DNA from 3 places in the Motilimonas sp. 1_MG-2023 genome. Region 3 is predicted to be linked to each of the others. Evidence: predicted binding sites of a transcription regulator. Region 3 holds the regulator's gene; each other region holds the start of a gene.

Region 1 (5,587 bases), on a different contig from region 3:
GTGATGGATTGCAGTGGCCATACCCTCACAGGCCGCGGTCAAGCCGGTGAGGTAGCTAAGCTTAGTCCAAAAGCAGTAAACATAGGTGATAACGTTTGGATTGGTGCTAACGTGATGATTTTAAAAGGCGTTACCATAGGTGCGAATGCAATCATCGGTGCTGGTAGCGTGGTCTATCAATCTATTCCTGAGAACACGATTGCGTTAGGTAACCCTGCCAACATTGTTAAACATATCAGTCCTGATTACATTAAGGCCGCATCGTGATGGAATTTATCAATCAAATAGGCTGGTTTATTAGGCTACACAAATGGCGTTATTTATTGATTTTTATGGCGATAGTGGCTGCGTCAGTATGCAGCTTAATCCCGCCGTTATTAATTGCCAGTCTTGTTGATCAACTGGCTAAAGCGCAAAGTTTTGACCTGCTAAACCTTTGGCCAACAGTATTGCAGCTAGTCGCCTTAGCCATTAGTACTTATCTGTTGCGTTTTTTCTGGCGCTATTATTTGTTTGGCAGTGCGCTAGAGTTAGAGCGCAACTTAATGGTGCAGCTTTACAGCCATTGTTGTCGTATGCCTGGCCCATTTTTCCAGCGTCATTCAAGTGCAAAATTACTTAATCACCTTAACTCAGATGTTAACGCGGTAAGTCAAGGGGTTGGCAATGGGGTTATATTCTTTGTTGATGCCTTTGTTATGTCAAGCCTAGTATTAGTTGTGCTGGCGACACAAATAAGCTGGCTGCTGACCTTAGTGGTATTGCTACCCTTGCCTATCCTTGCGCTCTCGATCAAACGCTACGGCCAACAAATGCAATCACGGGTCCAACAATCACAGCATCAACTCAGTCTGTTCTATCAACAAGTACAGCAAACCGTTAATGGCATTAGTGTTATCAAAGGCCATGCTTGCCAAGGTGTTTCACAGCAGCAATTTGATCATCAGTTAGCGCAGTTAACCCAAGCTAATATTGAACAAGCCCGCGTTGAAGCTAAATACGAGCCGACAACGGCCATGGTCGCTGCGGGAAGTTTCTTTCTTACCCTAAGTGTCGGCAGCCTTTTAGTGGCGCAGCAGCAGATTACCTTGGGTGAGCTACTTGCCTTCAATCTTTATTTGGGCTATTTAATATGGCCAATGAATGCCTTTGGCTTTTTGTTTAGTACCTTAACCATGGCCAGTGTATCAATGAAGCGTATCGAGCAAGTGCTTAACGACGATCAGTTAGGTTATGCCCACCAAGCGCCAACGGTGCCCACTAAACAGACAACCTTGATAAAATTAGATGTTGATTACTTTTCTCATCATAATCATCAAGTTGCCAATGAAGATTCTTTTGATGAACCCGACCAAGCTGCGCTTTTATTTAAAGACGTGCACTTTTCTGCGCGGCGTGGCCAAATTCAAGCAATTGTTGGCCCTGTTGCGTGCGGCAAGTCCAGTTTGCTACGCTTGCTGTTAGGCTCAAGCACGATTGAATCCGTGCAGCGTTCATTGCACCCAGATACCAATATTGCTTACGTGCCACAAGATTGCGCCTTGTTTACAGGAACTATTCGGGAAAACATTGCTCTTGGTGACCCCGACGCCAGCCTTAAACGAATCAAGTTTGCTGCTAATTTAGCTTGCCTAAGTAAAGATATCGACACTTTTCCGTTAGGTTATGATACGCAAGTAGGCGAGAATGGCAGTCAATTATCAGGGGGACAAAAGCAACGGCTCGCCATTGCTAGAGCATTACTGACTCAAGCAGACATTTTACTGTTAGACGACAGCTTATCAGCCCTCGATAACGCCACCTGTAGCCAACTTCTGTTCAATCTTAAATGCTGGATGGCGGGCACCAAGACTGTCATTTTAGCATCTAGCCGGTTTGACTTACTCAGTCAGGCTGACAGGGTGTTATTATTGCGCCCAGAGCGCCAACCCTTATATCTACCCCATTCAGAATTACTCACTCGAGATAGCTGGTATCGGCAACAATATCAACATGGTCGTTCGACTGAAGGGAGTCATTAATCCATGAACGCATCGATTATTTTGCGCTTATTAAAATATGGTTTAAATCACAAAGCGACCTTATTTCGTGCTTCTTTATTGTTACTGCTAGCGACGGGCTTAGACATGCTGGCACCTTGGCTAACCATGATTTATATTGACCAATTTGTCGCCGTTGATGATTACGAAATAAGCGCACTAGTCGGCATCGCGGTTATCTATATTGGCGTGATTATTGGCGCCAATGTGCTGTCTTATTTTCAATCCCTAAGTTATTTTGATTTATCGGCAAGTGTTATTAGTGAGCTGCGCCAAGCCAGTTTTCAGCACTGCTTAAAGTTACCCATGGCTTATTTTCATCAGCACAGTCATGGCGAAACCATTAATCGAATGACGCAAGATGTTGAAGCCGTGCGTCACCTATTCAAAAACATTATCGGGCGTACCATAAGAGATATTGTGACCATCAGTGCCGTTATTATTTCTATGCTGCTACTAAATATGCAACTGGCCTTAGTGTGTATTGCTTTTATTCCCGTGTTTATCGCCGTATTTGTTGCCTATCGCCACTTTTCATTACCATTACATCGAAAAATTAAACAGCAGTCAGCGAAAATAAATGGTTTTCTAAATGAGAGCTTACAGCAGGTTCTACTGTTACAGGTATTCAACGCGCAGCCTCGTTTTATTAAGCGTTTGAATGATAAAGCCCAGACAAATATTACACTGAGCCTACGTAATGTCACATTAGAAGCTTTATTACTCCGGCCTATGTTAGAGCTACTGGCTATTTTAATGATGGCTGCGCTTATTTTAAGTTTAGGGGCAATGCCAACTAACCTACTGGCTTTTGGCTTACTCTTCGCCTTTTTTGCTTATTTGGCTCGTTTCTTTGAGCCCATTATTAATTTAATGCAAAGCCAAGGTGAGCTACTGCAATCAGTTGCGGCCGCCGAGCGGGTATTTGAGTTACTTGACTATGAAATGGAATCACCTGGCGGCTCAATACTCTTAAACCATTGCCCAACTATCCGCTTTCATCAGGTAAATTTTGCATATGAGCAAGGTGAATCGGTGTTATCCAATCTTGATTTAACTATCGAACCAGGTGAATTTGTGGCCCTAGTAGGGCCAACAGGTAGCGGAAAAAGTACCATAGCACAGCTACTTAAAGGCTACTACCAAGTAAACAGTGGCCAGATCCAGTTGGACCAATACATCATTACCCAGTACCAAACCAACAGTTTACGTAAAGCCATAACCTTAGTCGATCAAAAGCCTTTTATTATGCAAGGGAGTGTTAGGCAAAATTTGTTATTGGATTTGGTCAATACCGACGACTCTCAGATCCATCATGTTTTAGCACAAGTTGAATTAGCCGCCTGGTTAGCCAGTTTACCTCACGGCTTAGATACCGTTATTGACAATAATTCGCCCCTGCTCACCCTCGGACAAAAACAGCTACTGTGTTTTGCCCGCGCTCTGTTACAAAATAGCTCTGTTATTATTCTCGATGAAGCCAGCGCAAGTTTAGATCCAGCGTCTGAACAAGCCATTGGTCGTGTTATTCAGCAACTGCGCGGCAAAGTTAGCCTCCTGGTAATCGCCCATAAATTAAGTAACATAAAAATGGCTGATAAAATCGTCGTGTTACAACAAGGAGTATTACTTCAACAAGGCAAACATGCCGATTTAGTACGCCAAGGCGGTGCATATCACCAGTTGTTAGCGTGTAATGATAGCCAACCGAACAACATTGTTGCTTAACGCTTTTAACTTAAATTGTAAATATAACATAAGGTTAGATTTATTCTTTTGATTTGAGCACATTATCGAAGTGTGCTATAGGCGTTCTTAACAAATGGCATGATGGCATAAATAACAACTGTTTCTTGGTAATTCTTAGTAAATAACTCATGGCTCATCATGATTGTGCCGCTAGCCTATCACTGCTAGAATTACCTGTATATATATACAGGTAATTTAGTATGAAGATCATTCCTATCAAAGCAGCTTGTGGCATTACTGGTTTTGAGTCACCTGCTGCCACTTATACTGAGCAAGGGTTAACACTTGATGAATTGTTAATTGAACATCCCAGTGCTACTTTTATTGGCCGTGCGTGTGGCGATAGCATGCGTAATGTCGGCATCATGGACAATGACATATTAATTGTTGACCGAGCTTATCGCTATGCGCATTTAGATGTAGTGGTGGCTAATTACAATGGTAATTTTGTTTGTAAAATCATAGATATAAAAAATAAACGATTGATCTCTGGCAATGAGAGTGAAGCAGATATTATGATTCACGAACACGATGAATTTGCGATTGAAGGGGTGGTCACCCGCTCTATCCGGTTACATAAACCCAGTCATTTATTACTGGAATAATGGTCATGTTTGCCTTAGTCGACATTAACGGCTTCTATGCCTACGCCGAAGCCGTATTTGATTTATCATTACGCCATCGTCCCGTCATTGTATTAACCAATAACGACGGTTGTGTATGTGCCATGAATCGACAAGCCAAGGCTCTGAACATTCCCCGCTTTGCGCCCTACTTTAAAGTAAAACAGCAATGTGAACGCCACGGTGTTGCTGTTCGCTCTAGCAACTATGAGTTATATGCAGATTTATCTAATAAGTTCAGTAACCTACTAACCCAATTTTGTAGCCATATGCATGTTTATTCGATCGATGAAGTATTCCTGAATTTATCTGGCATGACAAAGCTTTGGCCTGATTTAACCTTGTTGGGTCATGCTATTCGCCGCTGCATTTGGACCCAACTGCGCTTACCGGTTTGTGTCGGTATTGCCAACACCCTCACTCTGGCCAAAGCAGCTAACCATGCGGCAAAGAAAATACCGGAATATCAAGGTGTATGTACCATACATAGTGTTAAGCAACGCCAAGCTATTTTAACGCAAATGTCCCCGCAAGATGTTTGGGGAGTAGGCCGACGCATAGCCAAACGCTTGCCGTTACTAGCCGTGAACAATGCCTTTGAGCTAGCGCAAATGCCCCCCCATTTTGCCCGCGCCCATTTTAATATTGACATGGTGAACACCGTTCGTGAACTTAATGGCGACGCTGTTAAAACATGGGATAAAGTCAGAGCGGATAAACAGCAAATATTCTCAACACGAAGTTTTGGCGAGCGGGTAACAGATGCCCAGTCATTAAATCAAGCCTTAGTACAACATGGCGCCATTGCCGCCAAAAAGGCGCGCGAGCAAGGTAGTTTATGTCACACTATGATGGCCTTTGCAGCCTCATCACCGTTTGATGACAAACCAAGAGCATTTAAACACTTTCACCATTTTCATGTCGCCACCAATGACACCGCTGTGATTGCCAACGCCTTAACCGATAACTTACACAAATTATTCCAACCAGGCGTTCCCTACTACCGTGTTGGCGTCGGGTTACTTGAACTCGCAAATGAGCAACATCAACAGCTTGATATGTTCAGTGGCAGTAAAAACAACCCCGCTCTGATGCAATGCATCGACACCATCAATGCGCGTTTTGGTCAATGTATCACCGTCGCAGGTGAAGGAATAACTAAACCTTGGTCAATGA
Region 2 (5,587 bases), on a different contig from region 3:
TTCGGTATTCTCGACATCAAAAGTGATGCGGTTGCACTGCGTGAGCAAGCGATTCAAATGTCTAAACTGCTCCGTCATAGAGGCCCTGATTGGTCAGGCGTTTACGCCAGTGACAAAGCGATTTTAGTGCACGAACGTTTGTCTATTGTTGACGTTAATACAGGTGCGCAGCCTTTATATAACCAAGACAACACACACATTCTCGCAGTGAACGGCGAAATTTATAACCATAAAGACTTAGCAGCTAAGCTTACTTGTGGTTACCAGTTTAAAACAAAGTCTGACTGTGAAGTTATTCTTGGTTTATACGAAGAAAAAGGCAACGCATTTTTAGACGACCTTAATGGTATCTTCGCATTCTGTCTATACGATGAGAAAAAAGACAAATACCTGATCGGTCGCGATCACATCGGTATTATCCCGCTTTACATGGGCTGGGACGTACACGGTAACTTTTACGTTGCCTCTGAAATGAAAGCGTTAACGCCAGTTTGTGCAAAAGTGCAAGAATTTCCACCAGGACACTACCTTGATAGCGAAGATGGTAAACTGACACGTTATTATCAACGTGATTGGATGACCTATGAAGGGGTTAAGGACAATGGTGGTAGCGCTGCAGAAATTGGCCAAGCATTAGAAGAATCGGTAAAACGTCAGCTAATGTGTGATGTTCCTTACGGCGTACTGTTATCAGGCGGTTTAGATTCATCTGTGATCTCTGCAATCACTCAACGCTTTGCTAAACAGCGAGTTGAAGATGATGATAAGTCTGCTGCTTGGTGGCCACAACTGCACTCTTTCTCTGTCGGTCTTGAAGGCTCACCCGATCTTGCAGCCGCGCAAAAAGTGGCGGATTCGATTGGTACTATTCACCACCCTATCATCTTTACGGTACAAAACGGTATCGATGCGCTACGTGAAGTGATCTACCACTTAGAAACCTATGATGTAACGACAATACGTGCATCCACTCCAATGTACTTGATGGCACGTAAGATCAAAGCCATGGGGATTAAAATGGTGTTGTCAGGTGAAGGGGCTGATGAAATTTTTGGCGGCTACTTGTATTTCCATAAGGCGCCAAACGCACAAGAATTTCACGAAGAGCTTAACCGTAAACTCGATAAGCTGCATATGTTCGACTGCCTACGTGCCAACAAATCCATGGCAGCATGGGGAATTGAAGCGCGCGTACCTTTCTTAGATAAAGAGTTCATGGATGTGGCAATGCGCACCAACCCAGAGCTTAAAATGATCAAAGATGGCCGTATCGAGAAAAACATTCTACGCGAAGCCTTTGATGGCAAGCTATTAGATGAAGTATTATGGCGTCAAAAAGAACAGTTCTCTGACGGTGTTGGCTACAACTGGATTGACAGCTTAAAAGAGTTCATTGCCACTCAAGTAACCGATCAACAATTAGCCAGTGCGGAATTTAGATTCCCAATCAATACGCCAGATACTAAAGAAGCTTACTACTATCGCAGTATCTTTGAAGAGCACTTCCCCCTTGAGTCTGCAGCACAATGTGTGCCTCATGGTAAGTCGGTTGCTTGTTCTACACCAGAAGCACTGCTTTGGGATGAGTCATTTCAAAATAATGCTGATCCTTCTGGTCGTGCGGCTGGCGTACACAATGACGCTTACAAAAAATAATCTTGTAGCTCATCACTATTGTTAATGATTAAAAAAGAGCCTACGGCTCTTTTTTTGTTTAGACTTTCCGCTAATAGCTAAGCATAAGATACTAAATTAACATGTATAAAAAGGAGATTTTATGTGGACTGAAATATTAACAATAGCTGAGCCTGTTGCGCTTTTATTTGGTGTAGTACTTGTGTTAATTGGCTACATTACTTACAGCCGAAGAAAATCTGATTACTTCGCCCCTGTTAAAATATTTTTTAATCAAGTCGATGATCTCACTATCGCTGAATACAAATTCATTCGCTCAGGGGTTGTTTTTCTACTACTGGCGGTTATTTTTCGCTTTATTAGCCTTACTTTTTTCCCTTAGTCAGCTTCAGTTCAAAGGACGAGTGCGAGCAAGCTCTCACTCCTAGATATTCATAAGTCACTAGTTCATATTACATTCACCTATTGTACTACTTTTGCATACAATTAATTTATCTCAAGTCTTACGATAGCATTTATGAAAATACTGCTGATTGATGATTCTAAAATTGAACAAATGGTTATTGGCTCCTTTTTAGATCACGCCTTGCATAAATTAATAATCGTCTCTTCTGGCGAGGAAGGCGTGGCAGCATTCTTATCAGAACAACCTGATTTGATTTTGCTTGATGTCATGATGCCGGGCATTGATGGCTACGAAGTAGCAAAACAGATCCGTGCTTCTGAAGAGCCTTGGGTACCGATTATTTTTCTTAGCGGTAAAACGAGTCCAGAAGATTTAATGGAAGGAATTAACGCGGGAGGTGACGACTATTTAACTAAACCTGTTGATCCTTTAGTGCTGAGTGCGAAACTGCAAGCAATGGAGCGCATTGCCAAAATGCGCATGCAATTAATTAATACAACGACTCAATTAGAACAAGCCAATATTGAATTAAAAAAAATGAGTTTAAGTGATGGCTTAACCGGGATAGCTAATCGCCGTTATCTCGATCATGCTCTCCCCCTTGAGCTTGCACGCGCTTTTCGTGATAAGGTAGCCGTGAGTGTTTTACTGATTGATGTCGATCATTTTAAAAAGTTTAACGACTATTACGGCCACCTTGAAGGAGATGATTGCTTAAAAAAGATTGCTCAAACACTGACTCAGGCATGCAAACGTAGTACTGACTCAGTCAGTCGCTATGGCGGAGAGGAGTTTTGCATTATCTTACCGAGTACGAATCAAAAAGGCGCAATAGAAGTCGCTAAGCGCATTAATCAATTAATACGAGACCTAGCAATCCCTCACATGAGTATAGGTCCAGAGAGCTTGGTATCTGTCAGCGTAGGCATATTCAGCTATTTAGCTGAGACACCAATTGACTGTAACGACTTTTTATCCTACGCCGATCAAGCTCTATATCAAGCAAAAACAGCAGGAAGAGCGCAACATGCCATCTACCAAAGTAACTAAACTTAATAGGGAAAACTATGCGGCAGGATCGTCAGCAAGTTGCAATTTTTTAGCGGATGTCGCTTTAGGTTTTTTTTCGCTAACAGCCTTACCACCTTTGAGCACATTCATTACATCGTTTTTATTCGCGGCTAAAAAGAGACCTAATTCTTCAAGCTGAGTATCATCAAGCGCAATCGGCCCAGTGGCGAGAAAACTTGACAACTGATCAGCAGTATCAAGCATTTTATCGTAGGCATCCGCTTCTTTTTTGCTCGTAAAGGTCATCTTTTCTTCACCATTTCGTTCAACTATATACTTAATGACAACGGCCACAGGTTTTCTCCATTAACTGTTTTTTTATACAGTATCATTATCTCTATTTATCGCCAAGCATTTAATTCGTTTTGTGCTCACAGTTTCGATATACTTTATCTAAAATGAAATGATTTTGATGGTAATGAATAAGTATAATGAAACCTTAATCGCTTGCGAGCATTGTGATTTATTACAGGTTAAGCAACCGTTACAGCTAGGTCAAATCGCCACCTGCCCACGCTGTGGTAGTCGTTTATATTTTAACTCCATCTGCTCGCCTATGAGCATGCTAGCATTAACTTTAACAGCGTTAATTTTGCTATTGCCTGCCAATCTATATCCACTTTTATCGATGACTATGATAGGCAGTACAGAAACAGCTAGCCTACTACAAGCTACACTTAAAATATTTCATGAGGGCAACTACTTCGTCGCGTTATTAATTTTTATTTGTTCGACTATCGCTCCTTTTTTAATGTTGTTATCTCTTTGCTGTGCGAGTTTCATTATTAGTTTTAACATCCAAACTCAGTGGTTAAAAAAACTATTAAAATGGACAGATTTTTTGACGCACTGGTCAATGCTAGAAGTGTACTTAGTTTCTTTCCTTGTCGCGCTAATTAAACTTGTTGATCTCGCAGATATAGAGTTAGGGGTTGGATTAGTGTGTTTTAGTCTGCTAATGATCATTAACAGCCTAATCTTGTCTTTTTTTGATGCTAGCAGTTACTGGCAAAAGGTACCTATAGATGCAATCAGCTAAAGACGCAGGGTTAGTACGTTGCGGGGAATGTGCACTAGTTTGCTCTTTTCAAGAAAATAGCCAATGTCCAAGATGTAATGCAACGCTAACCATGCGACAAACAAATAGTTTGCAAAAAACATGGGCATATTTAATCACAGCTTGTATTTTTATTTTTCCGGCTAATTTCATGCCTATCACGATATTGATTAGCCAAGGCAATGAAACCCCTGACACCATTATGTCTGGTGTTATCGCACTGATTAACAGTGGCAGCGCAGGTATTGCCATTATTGTTTTTGTCGCATCTATTGTTGTCCCTATAGCTAAAATTCTCGGCATGGGGTTTATTTTGCTTTCTTTGCAATTGCAGTTAAGCATGAGCCACAAAATGCGTTTTATTATGTTTAAGTTTATTGATTGGGTCGGCCGCTGGTCTATGCTAGACCTCTTTGTTATTTCAATCATGGTCGCGGTTATCGACAAAGGACAGTTGTTAGTTATTGTGCCAGGCCCAGGCGCAACAGCCTTTGCATCAGTGGTCGTATTAACCTTGTTAGCGGCAAAAAGTTTTGATACGCGTTTAATGTGGGATTTGGAAAAAGATAATGACTGGACAAATTGAGCCGACAGCCCCCGTAGTGAGTAATAAACGAAACCTTTCAGCAATTTGGTTTTTACCCATCTTGGCTTTAGTGCTCGGTGGTTGGTTATTATTTCAGCATATGTCTAATGCCGCTTCTGAGATCCGTATTCACTTTGAAAATGCCAATGGTATTTTAGTTGGCAAAACACGAATTAAGTATCAAGGTGTCGATATAGGTAAAGTAACCGATATCAAACTAGACGAGGATGTTTCCGGTGTTTATGTGATTGCAGAAATCGAGCACCAAGCCGCTCATATGCTTAAATCAGATACCAAGTTTTGGCTCGTGTCTGCTAAAGCATCGTTAAGTGGTATCTCGGGGTTAGATACCTTGTTTACCGGCAGTTATATTAACATGCGCCCTGGCGTTGGTGAGCCATCCGATAGTTTTATTGCCGCTGATGAACAACCATTGAGCCAACCAGAACGAGGTTTAACGGTTAAACTGTTGGCACAAGATATGGGGAGTGTCTCTATTGGCTCTCCGGTTTACTATAAAAAAATTCAGGTCGGCGAAGTTTATAATTTCCGTTTAGTACGCGATGCACAAGAAGTTGAAATACAACTTAATATTGATGTCAAATACGCCGACTTAGTCAAGCAAAACTCTCGCTTCTGGAATGTCAGTGGCATCAATGCAGACTTCTCGTTGTCGGGAATAAAGGTCCATACTGAGAGTTTAGCCTCTATTATTTCTGGCGCTATCGCATTTGACTCCCCTATCGAGGGAAATAAAGCACCTTCTAATTTCTTATTCAAATTTTATGACGATATCGAGGCAGCAGGACGTGGTGCAAAAATCCAACTCAAA
Region 3 (5,587 bases):
TGACGGGCACTAGTTGTACGTCAATATCATCGTTGTTTTGATGTAGGTCGAGTAAGATTTTGAATTGGTCTTCATAAGCTTTGCGCGGCGTTTTAGAGAACAAGCGCTTGGGTTTATTTAAGCAAACATAACGGTTAATGTTTTGTTGGTTGATGGCTAACGGTGTTAGAGGGTCGGGCAAATTGAGCTTTTGGCAAGTTCGCTGCAGTGTCAGCAAGTCACTGGAAGAGAGGGTTTTCAATGCGTAAACAATGGGTTTATCTACATCTATTTGCAAGTCAGTTTGCGGGCAGCTAGGCACGGTTTTACTGGCAACCAGGTGCTTTAGAAAAAAGCGTTGTAAAAAATTCATCGAATGCCCTTAGCCTTAATTGCTGATTAATAGATAAATTGTTAGCACCTGTCGCTTGCTTGTCATATCTTATGGCCAAGCTACGCGAGTTAGATGGCGCTAAAATACACTAAAAGTAGCGGCAATTTATGAAAAAAAGGACATAAAAATGGAAAAAAATACCGGGTTAAAGCGAATTTTTATGGCAGGTATTTATTCTCTTCAGGGTTTTCAGCATGCTTTTAAACATGAGGCGGCATTTCGCCAAGAGTTGTTGTTAGCAGTGATATTTATTCCCCTTGCTTGTTGGTTGGATGTTGAACAAGTAGAGCGTATTTTAATGATTGCTTGTTTGCTGCTGGTGATCATTGTGGAATTGTTAAACTCAGCGGTTGAAGCTGTGGTTGACCGCGTTGGTTTAGAAAAGCACGAGCTAGCGGGACGTGCTAAAGACTTAGGCTCCGCAGCGGTGTTTGTGGCGTTAACGCTTACAGTATATGTATGGGCTGATATTTTACTGTTTTAATTATTGTATGTTGTTGATTTAACAATGGCTTTTCATTAATTCATTTTTAAAGCTCCAGGTCTGACCTATTGCCAGCCTGCTTTGACTACACTTGACGAGTACTTTATTGCTTCGGAGTCTCGTCATGCCACCTTCGCTTACCATTGTTATCCCCACTCATAATCGGCCCCAATTGTTACCTCAGGCTGTCGAAAGTGCTATTGGTAGCTACGCATCGCCAAGTGAAATTCTAGTTATTGATGATGCTTCAGAGCCCGCAGTAAATGAGGTGGCATTACAACAGCGCCTTGGCTCGCAGGTGAAAGTTCATCGCAATGAAACCAGTATTGGTATTTATCGCGTGCGTCAAAAAGGCTGTGAATTGGCATCAGGGCAGTACATTTACCAATTAGATGATGATGATCGTTTAGCTGCTGGTTCACTCGATATAGCAATGGCGGCCCTAAGAGCGCATAAACTGGATTTGTTGTATCTGAACGTAACAGGTTTTGGTGAGCGTGGTGACTACTTCAATCGTAATCAAGGGGTGGCACTTGAACGTTTTATGGCGCTAGCACAGCCAATGGAGCTGGCTCCTGAACTAGATTATTTAACAAATGCTTGCTCTGCATTGTTACAATTAGCCCCTTCCGCATTACAGCATCCGTTAGCTAAAAAACAACTGTGGTTAGAGGTCAACCATGTTCGAAACTTAGCGCACCAAGCAGCTTATGATGGTCGCGATACGATTGACTGTGCGCGCGAAGCTCGTTTGTTAGATGAGCTTAATGATTGTGAATTTGCTTTGTACGCTAGCTGTTTAGTAAAACTTGGGTTCCATCGGGCTCGGTCTTATCTCGCGCGGTGTGAAGGCCAGCGGTATTTTTCGAGTGGGCAGTCTAATCATCAACAACTTGAAGCCAATTTAATGCTTAAGAAGCGTTTTTATGGGATTTGTTGCAAGTTGTCGAGCCTCAAAGATGTCAGAAAACAAGCTAAGTCAGCATTAGCCCAAGTCTATTTTAATGCAGCTTGGGATGCTCTAAAGCAGCATGGAGACAAAAGTGCAGCATTTAACTATTTACTGTTAAGTGCTCAATTGGTACCACAGCTAAAGGTGTTTAAATTTGCCTTAACTATTTTTTGGTCGCCTAAACGCCGTAACAAAGCCAGGTTTTATGGTTAGTCGCTAAAAGAGCTCAGCACCGAATTACAAGGTAGGCTTGCCCGCTTTGATTTAACTGTATATACTCACAGTTAACTGTATATAAAAACAGGCTGTAATCATGAAACCATTAACACCGCGCCAAGCAGAAATTCTGGAATTAATTAAAGATAACATTGCCGATACTGGGCTGCCGCCAACGCGAGCGGAAATAGCCAAACAGTTAGGCTTTAAAAGTGCTAACTCAGCTGAAGAGCATTTGAAGGCCTTGGCCAAAAAAGGCGTGATTGAAATGATGCCTGGAACCTCTCGTGGTATTCGTTTGGTAGAAGCAGAGCCTGCTGCCAATGAAGATGAAGGGCTACCCCTTATTGGCCGAGTTGCTGCAGGTGAGCCCATATTGGCGCAAGAGCATGTTGAGTGTAATTACAAAGTGGATCCGAACTTATTTCACCCCAGTGCTGATTTCTTGTTACGCGTTAGTGGTATGAGTATGAAAGACATTGGGATTATGGACGGTGATTTACTTGCAGTGCATAAAACCAAAGATGTGCACAACGGCCAAGTGATCGTGGCTCGGGTTGAAGATGAAGTAACAGTAAAACGTTTTCAGCGTGATGGACGACAAGTGCTGCTACACCCCGAAAATGAAGAGTTCAATACCATTAAGGTTGATTTAGCCAGTGAGCATTTCGATGTTGAAGGTATCGCAGTTGGCGTTATTCGCAACGCAGATTGGATGTAACCTGTTGTTACCTAGTTAACCCGAATTCAAGCCGCCTTATTCAAGGCGGTCATTTTTTACTTCTTCGCCTGTTTGCTTTTTTCTGATTAGCCCCCTTTACAATAAATTTTTCTTGCCAACATTGGACGACTCTCATTTTACTGCTACGCGCTTAATTCTTACCACAAAAAATTAACATAAATTTTACAAATGGTTAAAAGCTGCTTTACTTGTCTTAGGTGAACGTAGCGGGGAGCTTAGCTTTACCTACTTGGGGAAGAGGCCAACTTTGTTGGCCTCGACCGTTGGCGGTGACAGAGGAGAGGTCATGTGAGCCAGCTAGATCGTTCAATGTTTAAAATTCTATTGTTCATCCGCTCAGTTTGTAAATGTTGTTGCTTGGTTTTAATAGTGAGCTTTTCAAACTCATTGTTAGCCAAATCAATGCCGTTTAACTTAACTGAAGGCGTGACCGATATCAGTCAGCAAGTTTACGACTTGCACATGACTATTTTTATTATCTGCTGTGTGATTGGCCTAGTGGTTTTTGCTGCAATGTTTTGGGCTATCTTTAATCACCGTAAAGATAAAGGCGCGCAAGCGGCGCAATTTCATGAGAATACCAAAGTCGAAATTATTTGGACCGCCATCCCTTTTGCGATCCTGATTGGTATGGCGATCCCTGCCACGAAAACCTTAATTGCGATGGAAGACCCCAGTGATGCGGATTTAACCATTCAAGTGACGGGCTCACAGTGGAAGTGGCACTATAAATATTTTGGCCACGATGTTGAATACTATAGTTTACTGGCCAGCCGCCAAGATCAAATTCATAACCAAAAACAAAAGCGCGAAAACTACCTACTTGAAGTGGACTATCCATTGGTTTTGCCTGTTGGCCAAAAGGTGCGCTTTTTGGTGACTTCAGAAGATGTGATTCATTCTTGGTGGGTGCCTGCCTTTGCCGTGAAAAAAGACGCTAATCCCGGCTTTATTAATGAAGCGTGGACTCGGATTAATGAGCCCGGCATTTATCGCGGTCAATGTGCTGAGTTGTGCGGAAAAGATCATGGGTTTATGCCTATTGTGGTGATCGCGAAACCCGTTGAAGAGTTTGAAGTTTGGTTAGCTGAGCAAGAACAAAAAGCTGTAGCAGCCAAAGCCGAAGAGCAAGCCATGTTGGCCATGAGTATGGACATGGATGAAATGATGCAACTAGGTGAGCAAGTTTATAACAAGCATTGCGCCGCATGCCATCAAGCGAGTGGTGAAGGTTTGGCTGGCGTATTTCCCTCCCTTAAAGGTAGTCAAATTGCTACCCAAGACATGTTAGGCCACATCAACATTGTGGTGCATGGTAAGCCAGGCACCGCGATGCAAGCGTTTGGTAAACAATTAACGTTAAAAGAATTAGCTGCCGTGATTGGCTACGAGCGAAATGCTTGGGGAAACAATACCGGCGACGTGATCCAACCCGCGCAAGTAAAAGCGGTGATGCAGCAGAAGGACCTATAACATGAGTACAGGATCCGCTTCTAACCCGCTCGTTTCAGATGCCGACGAGCATATTCATGAAGGGCACGACCATAAGCCTAAGGGTTTTTTAGCACGTTGGGTTTACACCACAAACCATAAAGACATTGGCAGCTTGTATCTGCTGTTTAGCTTTGCCATGTTTTTGACTGGCGGTGCGATGGCGATGGTGATCCGTGCTGAGCTATTTCAACCTGGATTGCAATTGCTTGAGCCAAATTTCTTTAATCAAATGACCACAGTGCACGGTTTAATTATGGTGTTTGGTGCGGTAATGCCAGCTTTCGTTGGTTTAGCCAACTGGATGATCCCGGTGATGATAGGCGCGCCAGACATGGCATTGCCACGAATGAATAACTGGAGTTTTTGGATTTTACCTTTTGCCTTTAGCTTAATGCTAATGACCTTATTTATGGAAGGTGGCGGTCCCAATTTTGGTTGGACTTTTTATGCCCCATTATCGACCAAATACAGCCCTGATAGCACCGCGTTATTCGTGTTTGCGGTTCATTTGATGGGGATTAGCTCAATTATGGGGGCCATTAATGTCATTGTTACCATAGTCAACTTACGTGCGCCGGGCATGACTATGATGAAGTTACCGCTATTTGTTTGGACGTGGTTGATCACTGCTTTCTTGTTGATTGCAGTCATGCCTGTGTTGGCTGGAGTGGTGACCATGGTGCTGACAGATAAATATTTTGGTACCAGCTTTTTTGATGCCGCCGGCGGCGGCGATCCGGTGATGTTTCAGCATATTTTTTGGTTTTTTGGTCACCCTGAAGTGTACATTATGATTTTGCCGTCATTTGGCATCATCTCAGCCATTGTCCCTACTTTTTCACGTAAGCCTTTGTTTGGTTACGCTTCTATGGTGTATGCCACCGCGTCTATCGCGGGATTAAGCTTTTTAGTGTGGGCCCATCACATGTTTACCACTGGGATGCCGGTCGCTGCTGAACTGTTCTTTATGTATTGCACTATGCTGATTTCCATTCCGACTGGGGTGAAGGTATTTAACTGGGTTGCAACGATGTGGCGCGGCTCTCTCACCTTTGAAGTGCCAATGCTGTTTGCCATTGCTTTTATTGTGCTGTTTACCATCGGTGGTTTTTCTGGGTTGATGTTGGCGATCACGCCAGTGGATTTTCAATATCACGATACCTATTTTGTGGTGGCACATTTTCATTATGTTTTAGTGTCGGGCGCGATTTTTTCCATTATGGCCGCGAGTTATTACTGGCTACCGAAATGGACGGGTTATATGTATGACGAAGGGTTAGCTAAGTGGCATTTTTGGTGCTCGTTAATTTCAGTCAATGTGCTGTT

Evidence for each region. Region 3 encodes LexA, which represses DNA repair genes until DNA is damaged. Its sites were predicted from a motif close to TACTGTATNNNNATACAGTA; they were not measured.
Region 1: a site for LexA is predicted at 3,961-3,980, ahead of umuD (translesion error-prone DNA polymerase V autoproteolytic subunit). Genes of this name have one in related genera too.
Region 2: a site for LexA is predicted at 3,421-3,440, ahead of Q4519_RS07525 (YebG family protein). Genes of this name have one in related genera too.

Annotation. Positions count from the first base shown of each region.
Region 1 covers NZ_JAUOPX010000033.1:7,015-12,601, forward strand. Annotated here, with positions in the region: gene Q4519_RS15695 (DapH/DapD/GlmU-related protein) at 1-267, shown strand, start outside; gene Q4519_RS15700 (ABC transporter ATP-binding protein) at 267-2,021, shown strand; gene Q4519_RS15705 (ABC transporter ATP-binding protein) at 2,025-3,767, shown strand; gene umuD (translesion error-prone DNA polymerase V autoproteolytic subunit) at 3,989-4,393, shown strand; gene Q4519_RS15715 (Y-family DNA polymerase) at 4,399-5,587, shown strand, end outside.
Region 2 covers NZ_JAUOPX010000010.1:78,987-84,573, reverse strand. Annotated here, with positions in the region: gene asnB (asparagine synthase B) at 1-1,656, shown strand, start outside; gene Q4519_RS07535 (hypothetical protein) at 1,778-2,017, shown strand; gene Q4519_RS07530 (diguanylate cyclase) at 2,153-3,091, shown strand; gene Q4519_RS07525 (YebG family protein) at 3,107-3,406, opposite strand; gene Q4519_RS07520 (paraquat-inducible protein A) at 3,531-4,151, shown strand; gene Q4519_RS07515 (paraquat-inducible protein A) at 4,138-4,755, shown strand; gene Q4519_RS07510 (MlaD family protein) at 4,739-5,587, shown strand, end outside.
Region 3 covers NZ_JAUOPX010000005.1:11,770-17,356, forward strand. Annotated here, with positions in the region: gene plsB (glycerol-3-phosphate 1-O-acyltransferase PlsB) at 1-352, opposite strand, end outside; gene Q4519_RS03645 (diacylglycerol kinase) at 501-857, shown strand; gene Q4519_RS03650 (glycosyltransferase family A protein) at 982-2,022, shown strand; gene lexA (transcriptional repressor LexA) at 2,123-2,746, shown strand; gene coxB (cytochrome c oxidase subunit II) at 3,170-4,240, shown strand; gene ctaD (cytochrome c oxidase subunit I) at 4,242-5,587, shown strand, end outside.